DNA from 3 places in the Rothia sp. 18CD1-1 genome. Region 1 is predicted to be linked to each of the others. Evidence: riboswitches for the same ligand, from Rfam matches in the RefSeq annotation. Region 1 holds a riboswitch; each other region holds the start of a gene.
The links. Region 1 has a riboswitch for S-adenosylmethionine ahead of ACS1BR_RS00970 (O-acetylhomoserine aminocarboxypropyltransferase/cysteine synthase family protein). Riboswitches for the same ligand answer to the same signal wherever they lie in the genome.

Region 1 (4,277 bases):
AACGGTGCACAAGTTTCTCGGCCTGGTGGTCCAGGTAGGATTCCACCTCGTAGCGGCCTCTCTTCCGGGTATAGGATACCAGAGTCCGCTCGTGGCCCCGGGGCCTGCGCCCGAAACGGTAGTTCAGCTCGGGTGCTGAACGGTAGGTGATATGAGCTATGCGCCGGGCCAGTCCCAGCCCCGCAACCGGGCCCGCTGTGCCGTAGTAGTCACCACCGCACCAGTTGGGGTCAGAGCGTATCGCCAGGTTCTGTGCCTGGGCCCAGGCAAGCTGGTCTGCGGTTGCCGAGTGCCCCGAGGCAATGACAGCGCACCCCTCCACCAGCGCGGGGTAGCTGGCCGCCCATTCGAGGGCGCGGGCGCCTCCCAGCGAGGCACCGATAATATAGCGGTATGAGGCTATTCCGAGCAGGTCGGTCAGTCTCTTTTCGGCAGCAACGGTATCGCGGATAGTCACCTGGGGGAAACGGGACCCGTAGGGTCTACCATCGGGGGCCGGGCTGGCCGGTCCGGTCGATCCGTAGCAGCCGCCCAAAATATTGGGGGCAACCACAAAATACGTGTTGGTATCGATGACACAACCGGGACCAACCATTCCCTCCCACCAGCCCTCCCTCTCAGCCTGCCCGACCGACCGGGCAGAGGAGCCTGCGGGAGGGACACCCCGGGAAACATGGGTGTCCCCGGTGAGAGCGTGCAACACCAGTATCGCGTTATCTCGCTGTCGGTTGAGCTGCCCCCAGGTCTCATAGGCCAGAGTTACCGCGGGCAGCACCTCCCCGTTTTCAAGCCGAAAATCACCGATCGATAGGTGCCTCAGCAGGCCGTCACCGCGATGGAGAGGGGCCTTACCTTCGGTCACAGTACACCTCTTTCACGGATCATCCGCACCCTACCGAATAGCGGCAAAACCCAGCTCAAGGTCTGCCAGCAGATCATCAACATTCTCAATCCCCACGCTCAGCCGCACAAAGGCGGGGCTAATCCCGATGGCCTCCAGCTCAGCTTCCGACGACTGCGAATGCGTGGTGGAAGCCGGATGAACCGCCAGCGAGCGCACATCACCAATATTGACCAGCAGCGAGTGCAGTTGCAGCGCGTCAACAAATTTATTGGCGGTTTGGGCGTCGGCGTCTTTGAGGGTGAAGCCGAGTACCGCCCCGGGGCCCTCGGGTATGTATTTCTGCGCCAGGTCGTAGTGGGGTGAGCTCTCCAACCCGGCCCAGCTGACCGATTCCACCGCCTCGTGTGCCTCCAACCAGCGGGCGATGGTCCGGGTGTTTTCGATATGGCGCTCGATGCGTAGCGACAGCGTTTCTAAGCCTATGGCGATGTTGAAGGCGTTGGTGGGTGAGATAGCTGAGCCCAGGTCGCGGAGAAGACCAACCCGTGCTTTCACAATGTAGGAGAGGTTGGCCCCGAATACGCCCTCAGCACCCAGGTCACGTGCGTAGACCAGGCCCTGATAGCCTTCATCGGGTCGGTTGAAGAGGGGGTATTTTTCGGGGTCTGCACCGTAGTCAAAGTTGCCCGAGTCCACGATCACACCGCCCACCGAGGTGCCGTGGCCGCCCAGGTATTTGGTGGCGGAGTGAACCACGACGTCGGCCCCAAAGGCAATGGGGTTGAGGAGGTAGGGGGTGGGGATGGTGTTGTCAACGATCAGCGGTAGACCTGCCCGGTGGGCGGTAGCGGCAATGGGTTCAATATCGAGAACATCTCCCTGCGGGTTGGGCAGGGTCTCGCCAAAGAAAGCCTTGGTGTTGGGGCGAACCGCTTGCTCCCACTGCCCTATATCGCGGGGGTTTTCGACGAAGGTGGTTTCGATGCCCAGGGTGGACAGGGTGTATTTGAGTAGGTTATACGATCCGCCGTAGAGAGAGGGAGAGGCGACAATGTGGTCTCCGGCTCCGGCGACGTTGAGGATAGCAAAGGTGGTTGCCGCCTGCCCCGAGGACAGAAGCAGGGCACCGGCCCCTCCCTCAAGAGCCGCAATACGGTTTTCAACCACCTCCTGGGTGGGGTTGTTGAGGCGGGTATAGATGGGGCCCAGCTCCCTGAGCGCGAACCTGTTAGCGGCCTGCTCCGAATCCCTAAAAACAAAGGATGTGGTCTGGTAGATGGGTAGCGCCCGTGCCCCCGTGGCGGTATCCGGTGTCTGGCCGGCGTGGATCTGTTTGGTCTCAAATTTCCAGCCACCGGGGTTTTCGGGTGTGGGAAGGGTGTTTTTTGCGCTCATGTTTGCTCCACTGTTTTGAATCTTAGTTGGGGCCACATGCCGTTTCTTTCGGGAGATGTCTCGAAAGGTAACGATGTCCCGGAAAGAAGATGGGGCATCGGTCCCGCGCTTGCACAGAACTTTTGAACTGTGCCAGGTCTTCACCCAGGGCACCCCACCGCGAGTGGAGGGTTGCCGACCAGTAAGCTGGGGCTTAACACTGGTTCTCATGACCCTGTCTCTGCCATAGTACCCGCATATCGGGCGCCCCGGTCAACCGATCCGCAATATTTCATGGCCCGCTTAGCATTTGGTCATATTTCGTCATACCGAGCCGCACAGAGACACATACCGCGAGAATTCCATTACCCGACCCGCAATCCCTGCAGTATGCTATAGGAATATAGACTCACCGTATTGTCGCACGCCACATATGTATGAGGAGGTACCGGTTTGACTTCGCCACAGGCTCCCCGCACCCCGCAGCGGGACACAACACGCACCCACCACGGTGACACCGTGATCGACCACTACGACTGGCTCAAAGAAAAAGACAACCAGCAGGTGATTGACTATCTCACCGCAGAGAACGCATACACCGCAGAGGTTACCGCAAACCAGCAAGAACTGCGACAAAAAATTTTCGACGAAATACGGTCCCACGTGCAAGAGACCGACCTATCGGTTCCCACCCGCCACGGTGACTGGTGGTACTTCAGTCGCACCGCGGATAACCAGCAGTACCCCATCTACTGCCGGGTCGCGGCAGAAACCTCCGGTAGCGTAGAAGACCGGTTCACTCCCCCAGATATTGACGCCCACAGCACGGTTCCCGGTGAACAGGTGCTGCTGGACTGCAACGAATTTGCCCGCGACATGGCCTTCTTCTCCCTGGGATCATTCGTGCCTTCGCTCGACGGGACCGTGCTCACCTTCAGCGTCGATGACACCGGCGACGAACGCTACCGCCAGTACTTTAAAGATCTTGTCACCGGACAGCTCCTCGAGAAAACCATCGACAACGTTTTTTCTGGGGCCTACCTCACTCCCGACGGGGCGTCCCTCATCTATGCGTTAGCGGATGACTCGTGGCGCCCCTACCAGGTGCGCAGGCACCTCATCGGGGGGACAGAGGAAGACTCGGTTCTCTACACCGAAACCGACCCGACCCTCTGGCTGGAGTCCGTTCTCTCCAGGGACCGTAGCCACCTTATCCTCACCTCCTACTCGTCCGAGTACTCAGAGGTCCGTCTTATCCCGGTCACCAACCTGCGGGCAGACCCCGTGACCGTTATCGAAAAAACCCAGAGGATACAGTACTCGGTAGAGCCCATCACCGTTGACGGCGGTAGCTACCTGCTCATCCAACACGACCACCGGGCTCTCAATTCCGAGCTAGTGTTAGCCCCCTACCCCACCGGCCAGTCCTTTACCGACTTCCGGGCAACCTGGCTACCGGTGGCAGCCCACCGCCCCACCGCCCGGATAGAAACATTCTCTCTTTCCTCCGACCACCTGGTACTCACCGCCAGAGAAAACACCACCGTAAAAGTTTTCCTCACCCCGCTCACCCAGCTCCAAGAACTCCTCGACACCGGCCACCGCGCCGGCTGCACCTTCAGTGAACCGACAGAATTCGCCGAAGACATATACACCACAAGCCTCCTCGGTGCCTCCGTCGACTCCCCGGTGATCCGCTTCCTCTATACCTCCTGGATCACCCCGGCACGGGTCTACGACTACTTTCCCGCTACCGGCCGTCTCCTGCTGCGTAAGCAGACCCCGGCTCCCGGATATGACCCGGCGGACTACACCGCCTACCGGATGTGGGCGCCGGCCCCCGACGGCACCATGGTCCCCGTCTCCGTCATGCACCGCGCCGACCTCGACAAAAATATCCAGCACCCCCTGCTCCAGTACGGCTACGGATCCTACGAGGCATCCATGGACCCCTATTTCTCTGCGGCAAGGCTCTCCCTGCTCGACCGCAACATCATCTACGCTGTCGCCCACGTGCGCGGCGGCGGTGAGCTGGGCAGAAGCTGGTACCTGGACGGCA
Region 2 (4,277 bases), on a different contig from region 1:
AGGCGGTCACCGTAGTTGGCAGAGACCGTGTCGAGGTGTAGGGCTTCAATACCCGAGCGGACCAGGGGCTCAAGGTTCTGCTCTAAATCTCCGTAGGGTGAGGTGATAAACAGGGAGGGACGGTTACTGAGGCCGGCAAGTTGCGTGTAGGTCTCTGAGACCAGCTCGGCCAAGCGTTCGCGGCCGATATGGGTATGGTCGGCGACTAGCGCCGGTTCGTCAAGCTGCACCCAGGCCAGCCCTCGTGCGGAAAGCTGCCCGAAAAGTTCCTCGTAGACTGCCAGTAAGTCCTTGAGCCGGGAGATGGGTTCAAAACCTTCGGGGGCACCGTTTTCGGTTTTTGCCAGGGCCAAAAACGTGATGGGTCCCACGATCTGCGGTCGCACCGCGACCCCCCGTTCACTCGCCGTATCAAGCTGGGCGAACAGCTCCTCGGGGTTTAGCCTAAACTCGGTGCCGGGGCCAATCTCGGGCACAAGGTAGTGGTAGTTGGTGTCAAACCACTTGGTCATCTCGAGTGCTGGCTGTTCTGCGGTGCCGCGGGCCAGATCAAAATATCCCTCCAGCGGGAGGAGGCCGCGCTGATCCAGCACACCGGAAAATCGGGAGGGTACGGCGGTGAACAGCCGCAGGGTATCGAGCACCTGATCGTAGTGGGAGAAAGAGGCCGGAATCGAGTAGTCTTCCTCCAGCCCAAGTTCTGTCAACCGGGCGAGGTTATCCTGCTGTAACCGATCCACTCGGGCTGTGAGCTCCCGGCAATCTATGGTGCCCTTCCAAAAAGCCTCAACCGCCTTCTTCAATTCGCGGTGGCGACCGATACGGGGGTAACCGACGATGGTTGCTGAGGGAAAAACATGTGTTGACAAGGTAAAACCTTTCTTTAAATATATTGATGATCCTACTGTGACGCTGAGGGTGTCAGAGAGGTGTGGTAGCGCGAAGTGTAGGGTGCGATATCCAGCCGGTCGAGTACGTCGAGCACGGCGCGGTGCTCGTTGAAGGTATAAAAGTGCAGCCCGCTAGCCCCCGAATCCAGGGCCTCTTGACACTGCCGGTAGGCGTAGTCCACACCGACCCTGTGACGCTCCGCCTCACTGCTAGCACCCTCCAGTGCGGTAGCGAGGTCTGCGGGAATCTCCAGCCCCGCCAGCTCGCACAGGCGTGTGAGCCTACCCAGGGACGTCACCGGCATAATGCCCGGAATAATCGGTAGGTTGACGCCGGCACCGGCCGCGGTATCAATCAGGCTCCGGTAGCGGTCGCTATCAAAATAGACCTGTGTAATAGCGAAATCTGCACCGGCACGCTGCTTGGAAAGCAAAATTTCAATGTCTTGAAGGAGGGAGAGGGACTCGGGGTGTTTTTGCGGGTAGGCGGCCACCCCGATCGCCAGCCGTCCCCCGGCAAAGTGCGCAAAATCTTCGCGCTCCACACGCCGGATCAGCTCCACCAGGTAGCGGGCAAAGGGAAGCTCCAGGGAATCCGGGGGCACCCCCGGAGGAAGGTCCCCGCGCAGGGCCAGCAGACCCCGCACTCCCAAGCCGATAATACGCCGCACGGCATGTTCCAGCTCATCTACCGAATGCCCCACGCAGGTGAGGTGAGCCAACGGTACCAGCCTGGTTTCGTGCACCAGATAGTCCAGCAGGGCAAGCGTCTGCCGTTTACGTTCGACACTACCCGAGTAGGTAACCGACACGTAGTCGGGTGTTGTGGCCGATAGTTCTTCAATGGTTCGCAAAAGCGAATCCCGACTTTCCGAACTTCTCGGCGGGTAAAGTTCATACGAAAGGGCCGTATGAGGTGCCATGGTAGAGCGTCTCCTTCCGGTGGATTCGCCCGATAGATCAGCATCGGACTCCCTCGCAGGAGAGCCACGATGCCAGAAGCTTAAAGCTGATTCTTCTATCGGCTCTGGCAGGAGCACCTTCTCCCGGTGTTATCGGGTGAGGTTGCTGCGGCGTCACTGAGCCAGTTCTCTCGGCCGCTCTTGATAGATACAAAATCAATATAGGCGGATTCGGTACCGCCCCACAAGATAAGGTGCCTATATTTCGCCGTGTGACAGGGCGTGAAGACGGTGTCTTCACAAACGCTTCACAAAAGTCCGGGTGCTTAACACAGCGTCAAGAAAGCCGAAGAATGCTGCCCAAACGTGCCCAGATCATACGTTTTATTGCGCAGTTAGCTCTGTGTATAATCCTTACAACCGTGTTTCTGATAGGAGTATCCCGGTGAGAACCCCTCTAGTCCGCGGAATAGCCCTCAGCGGGGCAGCCGCAATCGTCGGAATCGTGGCCACGGTAGCCCCGCCAGCTGAACTCCCCGATCATGCCGCCGCCTTCTGGACTTTCCTTATCTACGTGTGGTTTGGTCTGGCCGCCATTCTCGCGATAACCTACACAATCACGGTGAGTAGCCGCCTAGGAGTCAATCTCCCCCTAGCCCTGGCCCTGCTCATTGGAGGAGCCGCTTCCCCCACCACCGCGATACTGGCACACCGGGCAGCGGGGCCCGCCCCCGCGCTGGCAGCCGGATCCTGGTTACTCTTCTTTCTCATTATCGGGGGCATAGAACTAGCGCAGCGCCCCCAACGGACCCACCTGTGAAAGAACAGACCGGCAGCATAGCCCACAGGCCGCATGCACCCGAGAATACCGCCGTCCCACCCCGATGGCGCGCGGTACTACTCATCGTAAAGACCAACAGGCTCCTCCACATACGCACCGTATCACCGGATTTTCGGATCACCCGAAGTGTCTGTCTGATCCTCACCACGGCAGCTGCTACCCTCGCGCTAGCCCTCGGTTTCATACTCACCCTCCTGGTGGCCGTCGGCCCCCGACTCATCGAGTTCTTAGACACGTCCCAGACCCTCACCGCCATGCTGCACGGTAGCGGGATCATCTTCCTGGCCCACCACATCTTCAGTATCTCCGGCCGCACCGCACGCGAAACCAGGGCACCGGCAGATGCTGCAATCCTCACCCACGCTGGTTACACCCAGGGAGAGATCATTGTAGCCCGAATTATCCTCCCCATCGCCCTGGAAACCCTCGCCATGGTCACCGTCATAGCCCTGGGCAGTATTCTTGCGCTTTACAGCTGGCAGCTCTCCCCCGGCACCCTGGTAGCACCGGCCCTACTGAGCATATCCCTGGCGGTAGCCGGTGCCCTCGTTCGAGCGGCCCTCCTCTGTATACTCGCCATGGGAGGGGTATCACTGACCCTCCTCCGCTTGGGCTGCTGGACTCTGGTTGCGGCGGTAGCCGGTGTAGCCTTTTCCGGGCTTCTTCTCCCCGCCTTTCCCGGAAGGCAAGAACTCCAGCCCACCCTACACAGGGCCCTTAACTTCATTGCTTCCCCAGAAGGAGCCCACACCCTACTCGGTATCCTTACCACTCTCTTACTTGCCACCGCCATCACCCTGCCGAAACTGTTAAAATTTCCCCGAGGCCAAGCCCCCATAGACTCCCCACCGGTCCACACTCGACGGGCTCTCCCCCTGCCTCGGAACGCCTGGGGCAGGCTCATAGCATTACCATTGACAACCCTTCGAGACCGCCCCGACAGCGAGACCGGAGAAATACTCATCTCGGTCAGGGCCGCACTCTGCACCGCGGCTTTTGGGCTGGGCGCGTTATGGACCGCATCAGCGGCCCCGGTCCTCCCCACCGAAGCCGCATGGGGTATTGCCGCCTCCGGTCCCCTCTTAGCGGCCGGACTCACTCACGGAATATGCTCCGTCAACACCTACCAGTCCCTTCTGCCACACCTTACGGCCTCACATCTGGGCGAGCGCGGCGTGGCAAGCGCACTCATCTGCTCAACCTTTTTGCTTTGTGCGCTCCTCGGTGCGGCCCCATTACCCATGATTATATTTTCATCCACGCTGCCGGTGGGGTCAGCTCTATCTGCCTGGCTCACCGGGGCCCTCCTCGTCTCCCCTGCCACAGTTTTTGCCGACTGTCTCTTTCCCGCACGGATCCCAGCCAACTCTAACGGCCGTATCCGACAACACCCGGTGGCCACCCTACTGTCTACCGGTCTCACCCTGTCCATCTGTGCGGCTATCTACGCCGGCTTACATATTGGTATCCCCATATTCATCATGATCGTCGGGGCTGCATCTCTCGCCCCCATCTGTACTCTGACCGCCCATTTCCCGCGAGGAGCACTCTAAATGCCCCTTCTCTCCATCACCGACCTGCACTTCGGTTTCATCCCCGATCACCCCGTCCTCAAAAACGTAAACCTCAGCCTTGACGCTGCCC
Region 3 (4,277 bases), 150 kb from region 1:
AAATACGGCGAGGAAAGCGTAGGTGGCTGTCAGGAACAGTTCGAGTGCGCCCTGTAACCAGAGCGGCATGGGCGCCGGGCGACGAACGGTGCGGGGGTCTGAGGGATTGGTGCTGGTTTTCATCGTCTTTATCTTGTCATGAACGGGGCGCTCACTAAACCGACCGGGGCCCTATACTCGCAAAAATATGGGTGATATTGTCTCGGCCCCGGTATGTGCGCCTAAACTTGTGAGCATGGTTTCTTTCGCTTCTTCTTTTGTGCTTGTTACCGGAGCCTCGTCCGGTATCGGTGCGGAGTTTGCCCGCCAGTATGCTGCGGCCGGTTACTCCGTGGTTCTTTCTGCCCGCAACCGGCAGAAGCTGGAAGCCTTGGCCGGACAGCTCAGACACAGGTTCGGTGTGGAGGCTGAGGTGCTAGTGGCTGACCTTCTCGACCCGGATGACCTGTCCACGGTACAGGAGAGGCTCAAACAGAGTGAACTGCCGGTGGAGATACTGGTCAACAATGCCGGGTTTGGGTTGGGGCAGTCTTTTGATCGGGCGCCTCTTGAGCGGCACCTGGCCCAGGTGGATGTGCTTGCCAGGGCCCCGCTTGCTCTCATGCACACAGCTATCGTTGCCATGCTAGCCCGCGGCGGGGGAAAGATCGTGAATGTGGCTTCGGTTGCCGCGTTCACGCCCGGTGGCACGTACTCGGCGGTAAAGCGGTTTGTGGTGTCGATCAGTGAGTCCGCCAATTTTCAATACGGTGCCAGAGGCATAGCGGTAACGGCCCTCTGCCCCGGCCTTACCCGCTCTGATTTTCACCAAAATATGGGGGTGGAGGAGCCCCGCCTACCGGGATTTTTGTTTCTTGAACCCCGCCGGGTAGTGCGGGAGGCCATCGCGGCCAATGGTGCGGGAAAGGCCCTGGTGGTGCCGTCGCTTCCCTATAAGGTTTTGGTGGCTGCCTCCCGTCTGCTGCCGAGCAGGCTGGTGGGCAGGATTATTTCGCGTACCCGCGACTACTAGGATCAGTCATCGACGAAGGGGTTGCTGGCCTGCACCCCCCACTGCCGGTAGATTTCTGCTTTAGACGAGATGATTTCAAGTTTGTGCACGGCGGCCGTTGCACCCATCAGCCCCTCAAGCGCGGCGGTGGGTAGCGCCCTACTCCCGGCCCCCGGTGCACGAGCACCGCTACCGGCCTGCCTTCCCGCCCATTCAAGCGTTACGCTGCTGTCTATCTCAAGCACATGGTTGCCAAAGCGGTCCAACAGTTCTGTGAGCCAACGGTCGGTTTCGGGGTAGGGGTAGAGGTTTTTAAGTTCGCCGAGGCTGAGCACCGAGATATAGAAGGTGCGGAAAGATCGGCGGCGCAAAAAGGCAAGTACCCGCGGGTCCGGGTCTGCTCGGCGGATTTCGGCGAGAATATCGGAGTCGAGCAGCAGGCCCTTGCTGGGATTCATGCGGCTTTCAATAGACCCACGGTGGCCGTTTCTACCGCCGGTATCCCGGTGGGGTTGGGCATGAGAAGAAAGTTCAGGAATTCAGAACGCTGGTTGGATATACGGGTGTAGTCCTGGATGCTGATAGCCGAATACCCCCCGCGGGCAGGAACAGCTGCCGCTTGCAGGCTTTTTTGGATGGTTTCGTTGGGGCGAGCAGTGGTTGTCATATCCACACCGCGCTTTCGCGCATTCCTTTCGATGTGCTCTTGCCTGTACCAGCCTGCGTTGGTAACAAACGCGCTATCAACGCGAATACAGACCGCTTCGTCATCCGAGCCACCCGTGAACATGGGGTTGGCGTTCAACCAAAGTCGGAGCTTGTCAGTTGAAACTCTTGAAGCTGATAACAACAATAACGCACCCGGCCAGATTTACAAACAGTTTTTTCACATTTCTTCATATAGTGGACTCCAGCGTGAGCGACGACGGGCCCCACCGTGGCGGCGGGTCCACCGGCTCAGGCCCCGTTGGCTTCCAGCGAATCGCCGCGGGCTCTGTGCCCCTCCCCCTGCTAGGCTGGTGGGGTTGGTCTTCTGGTGCCCGCACAGTAAGGGTTATTGTGGCAGAATCTTCAGCCTTCCCGGTCATTCCCGTCACCGCCTCCGAAATTATCCGGCAGGTCGGGCACGGGGCCTATTCTCGCGGCCAACAGTACATGCGCGCCGGCCGGGTAGCCCGCTACAGCTTCACCCGCGAGACCCTCACCCTCGAGGGCACGGTGAACGGGTCCGCACCAGACCCCTACCGGGTCACCGTCACCTTCCCCACCGCAAAAGCCACCGGCTCACGGGCCTTTTCCGCACGCTGCACCTGCCCGGTCCGCACCGACTGCAAACACGCGGTCGCGCTCATGCTCACCGCCATTGACCGCGCTGATAAGGCCCGTAAAGCGCTCACCGTCTCATCGGCCACGCTCAAACCGGGTGGCTCCAGCCCGAAAAGTATTGCCGGGCGCACTATTGATCCCCGGCTTCGCGCCCACCTAGAAAAACTCGGCGTCTCCACTGCCTCCCAGCTTCTACCGCACGCCGAACGTCAACCTGTCGCCGGTCCCCGGCTACCCGCATGGCGCAGAGAACTCTCCGCAACCCTTCAGGCCCGGCCTGTCCACGGCGATACCGGCACCCGCACAGTATCTGCCGCGCTCGATCTCAGCTTTCACGTGGGCACCCGGTACGCGCCGGGACACAGCGGCTCCCTTCCACAGGTCAGTCTCCAGGCGCGGCCCCTACTCCGGGGTGCCCGAAACACGTGGATTAAAGGCGGTCTCTCCTGGGAAAATTTTCGGCAGGACCCGCGGCCGGGTACCTCGCTCGCCCACCGGATCTACCCCGAACATGAGCGCTGGTTGGCCGAATTCTATTCGGTGGTTTACCCCTGGCAGTCACCCTACGTCTCGCACCGCGACCGGGTAACGCTCTCGGCGGTGTCGTCCTCCCTGCTCTGGCAGGTGCTGGGCAGGGCGAAAGATATTGGTCTGCCCCTGCTCATCGACGGCCAAGAAGCCACCGTGGCCGTAGCCGACCCTGCCACGGTTCAGCTGCTCCTAGAAAGTACCGCTGAACCCAACCATCCCGATGGGCTCCGCCTCACCCCGGTGCTCAGTTGGGATGGCGCCTCTCTGACCGTCGAACACTGCCACCGGCTCGGCAACTCCCTGAACGGTTTTCTAGCCCTGGGTTCCCGTGGGCAGGAGACCTATGTTCGGGCAGCTCAAGAATCCCGGTGGGAACATACCAGACAGCCCGCCCTCGACCTCCTCGACACCGACGGTGCTACCGACACACCCGACTGGGCTCAACACCCCACCGATCTTCTCTTTATCCCTCTTCGGGATTCGCTCGACCCTGTGGTGGATTCTCTCACCCGTGCCGGCACCGTCCGTATTCCTTCCTCCGATCTTGAGGGGTTCTATCGGGATTTCTATCCGCAGCTTCACCGAACCTTACCGTTACGGGCCGCCGATAGCTCCGTAGAGCTCCCCCCGGTACAGCCACCGCAGTTGGTGCTCACGGTGACCTACAGTCGGGATCAGGCGCACACCTCCTGGGAGTGGGAGTATCCGCTAGATCCCCTGGACACCGCTACCGATCGTAAGGTAGTGCGGCTGGCTGTAGCACACCACCCCGGTGACGACGGGTCCGATGTACGCGATAGCGCCTACGAGCAGCGAGTGCTCAAAGCGGTACACGCTGTTCAACCGGCGGTCCCCCTCACCCGACACACCTACGAGGGGTGGGCCACCCGGACCCTGGTTGAAGATTCGCTCCCCCGCTACCGGCATCTGCCGGGGGTGCGCGTTGATACGGTGGGTCCCGTGCCCGAATTCCGTGAGAGGGAAGGGCAACCGGAGATTGTCGTGTCGGTTGAGTCAACAACCGACCGCGACTGGTTTAGGCTGGGTGTAGCGGTCAAAGTCGGTGAATGGTACGTGCCCTTCGCCAAGATTTTTGAGGCCCTCAACGCCCATCAAACCCATATGCTTCTGGGAGATGGCAGCTATTTCTCTCTCGACCGCCCAGAATTTGTGAAATTACAGGAACTTTTACGCGAGGCTGACGAGCTCACCGAGCGGTCCGGGCAGCTCACTATCTCCCGCCATCAGGTGGGCATGTGGGAGGAGCTTGAAGGTCTGGCGGCCGACCTTGAGACCGTTGATGCCTGGGACCGGCAGGTGTCGTCCCTGCTTGCGGTGGAGGACACCCCTCTGCCCGATCCGCCCGCGGGTCTCCAGGCGGACTTACGGCCCTACCAGCTCGACGGTTACCGCTGGCTTTCTTTCCTCT

Region 2: linked by a shared signal. The riboswitch ahead of ACS1BR_RS06215 (methylenetetrahydrofolate reductase) and the one ahead of ACS1BR_RS00970 (O-acetylhomoserine aminocarboxypropyltransferase/cysteine synthase family protein) in region 1 are both predicted to bind S-adenosylmethionine.
Region 3: linked by a shared signal. The riboswitch ahead of ACS1BR_RS00300 (nuclease PIN) and the one ahead of ACS1BR_RS00970 (O-acetylhomoserine aminocarboxypropyltransferase/cysteine synthase family protein) in region 1 are both predicted to bind S-adenosylmethionine.

What each region holds. Positions count from the first base shown of each region.
Region 1 covers NZ_JBUZLI010000001.1:205,673-209,949, reverse strand. The annotation lists gene metX (homoserine O-acetyltransferase MetX) at 1-862, opposite strand, end outside; gene ACS1BR_RS00970 (O-acetylhomoserine aminocarboxypropyltransferase/cysteine synthase family protein) at 893-2,239, opposite strand; SAM riboswitch class IV at 2,340-2,453, opposite strand; gene ACS1BR_RS00965 (S9 family peptidase) at 2,672-4,277, shown strand, end outside.
Region 2 covers NZ_JBUZLI010000007.1:89,688-93,964, forward strand. The annotation lists gene metE (5-methyltetrahydropteroyltriglutamate--homocysteine S-methyltransferase) at 1-869, opposite strand, end outside; gene ACS1BR_RS06215 (methylenetetrahydrofolate reductase) at 902-1,813, opposite strand; SAM riboswitch class I at 1,906-2,003, opposite strand; gene ACS1BR_RS06220 (hypothetical protein) at 2,238-2,612, shown strand; gene ACS1BR_RS06225 (hypothetical protein) at 2,609-4,186, shown strand; gene ACS1BR_RS06230 (ABC transporter ATP-binding protein) at 4,187-4,277, shown strand, end outside.
Region 3 covers NZ_JBUZLI010000001.1:54,029-58,305, reverse strand. The annotation lists gene ACS1BR_RS00315 (cell division protein PerM) at 1-123, opposite strand, end outside; gene ACS1BR_RS00310 (SDR family NAD(P)-dependent oxidoreductase) at 236-1,012, shown strand; gene ACS1BR_RS00305 (PIN domain-containing protein) at 1,015-1,449, opposite strand; gene ACS1BR_RS00300 (nuclease PIN) at 1,446-1,658, opposite strand; SAM riboswitch class IV at 1,689-1,831, opposite strand; gene ACS1BR_RS00295 (DEAD/DEAH box helicase) at 2,051-4,277, shown strand, end outside.